2 regions of the Comamonas humi genome follow, and region 2 is predicted to be linked to the other one. Evidence: riboswitches for the same ligand, from Rfam matches in the RefSeq annotation. Region 2 holds a riboswitch; the other holds the start of a gene.
What was found. Region 2 has a riboswitch for cobalamin ahead of ACYVKR_RS03760 (TonB-dependent receptor family protein). Riboswitches for the same ligand answer to the same signal wherever they lie in the genome.

Region 1: linked by a shared signal. The riboswitch ahead of ACYVKR_RS06785 (TonB-dependent receptor) and the one ahead of ACYVKR_RS03760 (TonB-dependent receptor family protein) in region 2 are both predicted to bind cobalamin.

Annotation. Positions count from the first base shown of each region.
Region 1 covers NZ_BAAGSH010000005.1:531,391-534,792, reverse strand. The annotation lists gene ACYVKR_RS06785 (TonB-dependent receptor) at 1-1,199, opposite strand, end outside; cobalamin riboswitch at 1,333-1,589, opposite strand; tRNA gene ACYVKR_RS06780 (tRNA-Ser) at 1,738-1,825, shown strand; gene hchA (protein deglycase HchA) at 2,150-3,013, shown strand; gene ACYVKR_RS06770 (PA1136 family autoinducer-binding transcriptional regulator) at 3,030-3,402, shown strand, end outside.
Region 2 covers NZ_BAAGSH010000004.1:175,918-179,319, reverse strand. The annotation lists gene ACYVKR_RS03760 (TonB-dependent receptor family protein) at 1-1,614, opposite strand, end outside; cobalamin riboswitch at 1,708-1,959, opposite strand; gene ACYVKR_RS03755 (DUF904 domain-containing protein) at 1,999-2,217, shown strand; gene ACYVKR_RS03750 (cell division protein ZapA) at 2,214-2,573, shown strand; gene ACYVKR_RS03745 (sulfite exporter TauE/SafE family protein) at 2,889-3,402, shown strand, end outside.

The DNA.
Region 1 (3,402 bases), on a different contig from region 2:
TCGCTGGCAGACACCGTGGGCGCCGAGCGGGAGGGATCGCCCCGGTAGGGGGAATTGCCCGCGTAGCGGAACCGGGCCTTGGAAGCCTCCCAGCCCACAACCAGTTGGTGCGCGCCCGCCTGGATCGCGGCTTCCAGCCGGTTGCCGGTCTGCTCCAGGTCATGCCCGATCTCCAGGTAGTCGAAGCGGGAAACGGTGTCGCTGGCCGGGTTGTAGCGGTAGCCCTCGATGTTCCTCCAGTGCCGGTCGGCCTGGAAGTGGTAGAGCTCGTCGCGCACGGTCAGCACCTCGTTGACCTGCCATTGCATGCGGCCGCGCACCCGGTTGTCCTTGATGCGGATAGTGGCGTCCTCGGCGTTGTAGTTGCTGCGCCGCAGGCTGCTCACGATCTGGCCGCCGACCGCCGGGGTGCCGAAGTAGCGCTCGGGCTTCTGGTCGCTCACGTCGGCCAGCAGCTCGAAGCGCAGCGCACCGCTAGGCTGCCAGCGCAGGGTGCTCATCAGCTTGCCGCCGCTGGCGCGGCCGAAGTCGCGCTCGCCGTTGGTGTAGTGGCCGTAGGCGTCCAGGCGGTAGCTCAGCGCCTCGCCCAACGGGCCGGCCAGGCCCACGCCCAGCTTCGCCGTGCCGTGCGAACCTGCGCCCACCAGCACCTCGCGCACCGGTTCGCGGCTGGGCTGCTTGCGCACGATGTTGGCCGTTGCGCCCACCGTGCCCGTGCCGTACAGGATCGAGGCCGGGCCCCGCAGCACCTCCACGCGCTCGTAGCCCCAGCCGTCGCCGGGGTACGGGGTGGTGCTCGAAGCCACGCTCAGCCGCGCGCCGTCTTCGGCAATGCCCACCGAGTTGGTGCCGGTGAAGCCGCGCGTGCTGAACGACAGGCTGTTGTAGCCCGAGGCGCTCATCGGCATCATGCCCACCGTGCGGCCGATGATGTCGGCCATGCGGGTATCGCCACGCTCCTGCCAGGTCTCGCTGTCCACCGGGTCCAGGCTTGCGGGCAGGTCGCGCGTGGCGATGCCGGTGCGGCTGCCCGAGGTCGAAGGCAGGGACAGGCCCAGGCCGCCCTCGGGCCGGGCCGTCACCTGCATTTCGGGCAGCGTCTGCTGCGCCAGCACGGCGGCCGGGCACAGCAACAGGTTCAACGCCGCGCAGCGCGCGGCAACGGGAAAGAAGGAAGCAGGCTCACGAACGCAGCGCATATCCAGACCAGATGCAACTGCCTGAAGCGATGGCTGCGACGCGGGCCGGGCCATGAACGCCGAGCCACCTCCGCCGAGATCGCCATCTACACCCCGCAGACAGTTGAAGGCGAGCGCCCCCAAGGCAGGAGCGCTCCGAGATCATCGGCGGGCCGGTCTCCGGGCTCGCAGGCGGCTCGTTGAACGAGCCCGCACCCCACCTTCCCGGGCGGCGCATGGTGTGCGATCGAGGATCGACATGCGCCTGCCCAGTGGCCGCAAGCGCGCATGGCGCCTGCCTGGGGTGTTTTCCTGCATACCGTTGCGGGGGCAGCCAAGGCTTGAACCTTGTTCCCGTTTCACCCGCCCGAAATCCAATCCGTGGCGAGCACCTTCCGATACGAAACACGCCCCGCCAATCGATTGGCAGGGCATGCGCGGCGGATTTTACCAGCCGCCCCTATGGCCCAACCTGCAGGAACCAGCGAGCCCACCGGCGCGCCAGGCCCTGCCCGCCTGCGAAACGCCTAGGCAAATCCGCATACAATGGCCGGCTCCAGGAAGCGTGGCAGAGTGGTCGATTGCACCGGTCTTGAAAACCGGCAACGGGCAACCGTTCGTGAGTTCGAATCTCACCGCTTCCGCCAAGACATTATGAAAATCAATGACTTATCGACAAGTCTGATTTTTACACCCAACCCACAAAAGACCCAAAAAACAAAGGCTGCAGGCTCCGGTTTGCGGCCTTTTCTGCTTTGTCGCCAACCGCTCCCTCAAGCTTCTGCCGCCAATATTGGCAAGCCGACGACAGCCGGTATGGCAATGCCGGACATGCACCGGGCATCGGGTCCCGCAAGCGTCCTGCTCGCGCGATATCGCCTCTCACCGATTGAGGGATTTCCCCTCAATGGCAAACAGGGCCGTGGCATCACCATAGACATCAGTCTCATCCAACCCGAGGAGTACACAGCATGTCAGACGGCGACCGCAGCAAACAACCCAGCCCCGATCCGGCGGAGTTCAATGCCTATTTCCCCTCCCCCTATTCGCTGGGCGAGTTCACCAGCCCCACGACGCCTATAGATGGCGATGCGTACCCGGATGCCTACCAGGGCAGCCGGAAGGTGCTCATGATCGCGGCGGACGAGCGTTACCTGCCCACCGATACCGGCAAACTGTTCTCCACGGGCAACCATCCCGTCGAGACACTGGTGCCCATGTACCACCTGCACCAGGCCGGCTTCGGCATCGACGTGGCCACGCTGTCCGGCAATCCGGTCAAGTTCGAGATGTGGGCCATGCCGACGGCACAGCCGGAGATCACGGACTTGCACCAAAGCTATCTGCCCCAGTTCCTGAAGCCCCGCAAGCTCTCCGACATCGCCGAAACCTTGGACCGTAATTCGGAATACCTGGCCGTGTTCATCCCGGGCGGGCACGGCGCCCTGATCGGACTGCCGCAAAGCGAGGCTGTCTCCCAGGTGCTGCGCTGGGCCATGGACAACGACCGGCATGTCATCTCCCTATGCCATGGGCCGGCTGCGCTGGCCGCTGCCGGAGCCTTCGGCCAGGCATCGCCCTTCAGCGGATATTCCATCTGCGCCTTCCCTGACGGAGTGGATCGCCAGACACCGGCGATCGGCTACATGCCGGGCGGCCTCACCTGGTTCTTTGGCGAGCAGCTGCGCGCACAAGGCGTCACGATCCTCAACAGCGATGTGACGGGAGCGACGCACCAGGACCGCAAGCTGATCACGGGCGACAGCCCCTTTGCCTCCAACGCCCTGGGCAAGCTCGCCGCGCGGGCACTGCTGGACGAAGTGGCCAAGGGTTGATCCGATGGAGGATGTGGTGCGCACCATCGCCGCCATCGAGCGCAGCGAAACCCTGTCTGCCCTGGCCAGGGCGGTGCGCGCCTTCGCCTGCCCGCGGGGATTCGATCGCTTTGTCCTGTATTCGTCCATGCCATCCAGGAAGGAAGTGGTCGAGCATGTGCACTGGGCCGAAGGTGACTGGTTTGGCGACGGTGCGCCAGTGGATGCCAAGGCCTACCTGAAATCGTGCCCGGTCAACCACCACATCCTGGAGACCGACCGCCCCTTCTTCTGGACGAAGCGCGGCGAACCTGGCTCGGAAACCTACCGTGTCGTGCACAGCCCCCGCGGGCTCGGCATCCATGGCTGGCAGGTGCCGGTCTTCGGCCCTCACGGACTGGTGGGGGCCA
Region 2 (3,402 bases):
CAGCGTGGTGTCGGCCGACAGCGTGGCGCGGCGCTTGGCGCGGCGGGCCAGCATCTTGCCGGTGTCCAGGTCGTGCGGGTTCTGGAAGTCCACCGAGGCGCGCAGGTTCACCATGCCGACGCGCGTGCCGCCGGCCAGCGTCACGCCTTCATAGACCGCGCGGCCCACGCTGGCGTAGCAGCCGCCGAACGGGCCCTCATTGCCCGCGCAGGTGCCGGTGCCGCCCACCCAGTTGATGAGGTTGCGCACGCGGTTGCGGTAGACGGTGGCCGAGAAGCTGTCGTGGCCGTCGGCCCAGCGCAGCCCCAGTTCGGCATTGCGGCCCTGCTCGGGCGTGAGCGACGGGTCGCCGTACATACTGAAGCGCTGGTACAGCGTCGGCGCGCGAAAGGCCGTGCCCGCCGAGACCGTGGCGCGCCAGTGCGGCATGAACTCGTAGCCGTACGAGGCGCTGCCGGTGGTCTTGCCGCCGAACTCGCTGTCGCGGTCATGGCGCAGGTTGAACTGCGCCGTGTGCGCACCGCTGCGCAGGCCCCAGCCCAGCGCCAGCGCGTTCTGGAAGCGCTTGCGGTCGATGTCGCCGTTCTCCAGCTTGTCCTCGCGGCGCTCCAGCGCCGCCGTCAGCGTGTGGATGCCGCGCCGGTATTCGTTCTGGAACAGGTAGTTCTGCAGGCGCGTGTCGGTGAGGTAGGGCGAGGGCCGGGTCTCGTACTCGTCGCGCGACTGCGTGTACTGCAGCTTGGTGCTGTACTCCGAGGTCCACTGCGCCTGCCAGTTCAGGCCCAGGGTCTGCAGCTTGCTGATGCTGCGGTCGTCGACCGGGGGCTTCGATGCGTCGTAGCCCGAGTTCATGGTCGAGGACAGCAGGGTCGCCTCGACGCGGTGCTGGCGGTTGATCTGGTAGCCCAGGCGTCCGAACACGGCATTGTTGCGGTAGCCGTCGTCGTCGGGGTTGGCGGTGGCCACGGTGCGGGCGTTGAAGCCGTGCGACTGCGCGCGCGCCAGGCCGATGGCGTAGTCCCAGCCATCCGCACCGCCGCTCACGCCAGCCTCGGCGGTGAAGGTGCCGCGGTTGCCCAGGCCCATGCCCACATAGGGCTGCGGCGCGCCTTCGCCTTTCCTGGTGAAGATCTGCACCACGCCGCCCATCGCGTCCGAGCCGTAGACCGCGGCCGCCGGGCCGCGCAGCACCTCGATGCGGTCGATCACCGACAGCGGAATGGCCTGCCACGAGGCGCCGCCGGTGGACTGCGAATCGATGCGCACGCCGTCGATGTATACGGCCGTAAAACGTGTATCGGCACCGCGCAAATACAGGCTGGTGGTGGCGCCGGGGCCGCCGTTGCGCACCATCTCGATGCCCGGCAGGCGCGAGAGCACATCGGCCACGCCGCTGGGGCCGGCGCGCTCGATGGTCTCGCGGTCGACGATGGACATATCGGCCACCAGGTCGGACAGCGGCTGTGCGGTGCGGTTGGCGGTGACCACCATTTCGGACAGCGGGGCGCCGCCGTCCTGCGCCAGCGCGGGCGAGCAAAGCGCCAGCGCGGCGACGGAAATGGCGGACAGGCGCAGCGCGGCACACGCGCGGGGCGGCAGAGAAATCGGACTCATGGGGAACAGGGAAATCAGAATGACCCGCGCCGGCCTCCCCGCCGGCAAATGGGAAACAAGGATGCTCGCCCTGCCCTCGCCGGGCGAAAAGGCGCGTCATCCACATCGTTGGCCGGTATCCGGGCTGGCGACGTTACAGCACACGCCTTCCCAAGCACTTGTTCAAGGTGTTCAGTGGCTAGAATGTGGCTGCAGATAGCGTCACAACGCTATCAGTCGCTTACCGTTGCGGGGGCAGCGCAGGTTGAGTGGCAACCGGCCGAAAGACCGGCACACTTCCCTGCTTCCCGTTGAACTGCCGCGCTGTGAACCATTGCGGCGAGCACCAACGGATACAATTTTATCGCCGTTCGCGGTCGCTCCTACTTAATTCACTGTCTCCCTATGGTCACCACGTCGTCTTTGGACTTGATACTGGAACGGGCAGAAGCCCTGCTGGCCCGCCACGAAGCCCTGCAACGCGCCCATGCACAGCTGCAGGAGCAGGTCGCCACGCTCACCCAGGAGCGCGACTCCTTACAATCGCGGCTGAACGCGGCGCGAGCGCGCGTGGACGCGATGATCGAGCGCCTGCCCAAGACCTTCGAACAGGATGACGTATGAAGCAGATGGAAGTACACATCATGCAGCAGAGCTACATGCTGGGCTGCCCTGAAGGCCAGGAGGAGCGCCTGCAGACGGCCGTCAAGCATGTGGATGCGGCGATGTGCGGCATCCGCGACACCGGCAAGATCCGCGGCCGCGAGAAGATCGCGGTGCTGGCGGCGCTGAACATCGCCTTCGACCTGCTCGAATCCCAGGCGGCGGCTGCGGCAGCCGAAGCGGCGGCGGCCGAAGCCGCGGCGGCTCCCCAGCCTGCACCGGTGCCTGCGCCCGAGCCCGTCGCGCAGGCCACGCTGGACCTCGACGAGCCGCGCATGCAGGCCCTGCTCGAGCGCCTGGATTCGGCGCTGAAATAGCAAGTTTAGAAATTTAACCAGGCTTACGGCGCTGATAAATCCGTTTGCCCGGAAGGCCCCTTCGCAGCGCATACAATGGAGTCGTTCGCAGCGCTGCTGGGTTTTAAGTTCCTTGAACCAATGCTATACGTAGCATGGGCTTGGTACATTGCTCCTCGAGCGTGATCGTCTCGCGTCAGATGAACCCAACGTCGAGCTGCCCTCGCCCACCTGAACCCCCGGTTCAGGACAACCGCCCGGTGGATGTTGCGAACACCTCTCATGCCCTGCAAAGGCCACCGGCTCCGGTGGCCTTTGTTCTTTTGCGCAATCCCCATGTCCCTGATTGATCCCTCCACGATCGCCATGCTGGCCGGCCTGGGCCTAGTGGCCGGTTTTCTCGCGGGGCTGCTGGGCATCGGCGGCGGCATGATCCTGGTGCCGTTCATGAGCTACCTGCTCGGGCGCCAGTCGGTCGAGCCAGAGCTGGCGATCAAGATGGCGATCGCAACGTCGATGGCGACCATCATGTTCACCTCGGCCTCCAGCGTGCGCGCGCACCACCGGCGCGGCGCGGTGCGCTGGGACATCGTCTGGCGCCTGGCGCCCGGCATCGTGCTCGGCGGGCTGGTGGCCAGCCTGGGCATCTTCGCGGTGCTCAAGGGCAGCTACCTGGGCATGTTCTTCGGGCTGTTCGTGGGCTATTCGGCGCTGCGCATGTTCTTCAAGAGCGAGACCCAGCGCGCGCGCGACATGCCGGGCACGCTGGGGCAACTGGGCGCGGGCGGCGTGATCGGCTGCCTGTCGGGCCTGCTGGGCGCGGGCGGCGCCTTCATCAGCGTGCCGTTCA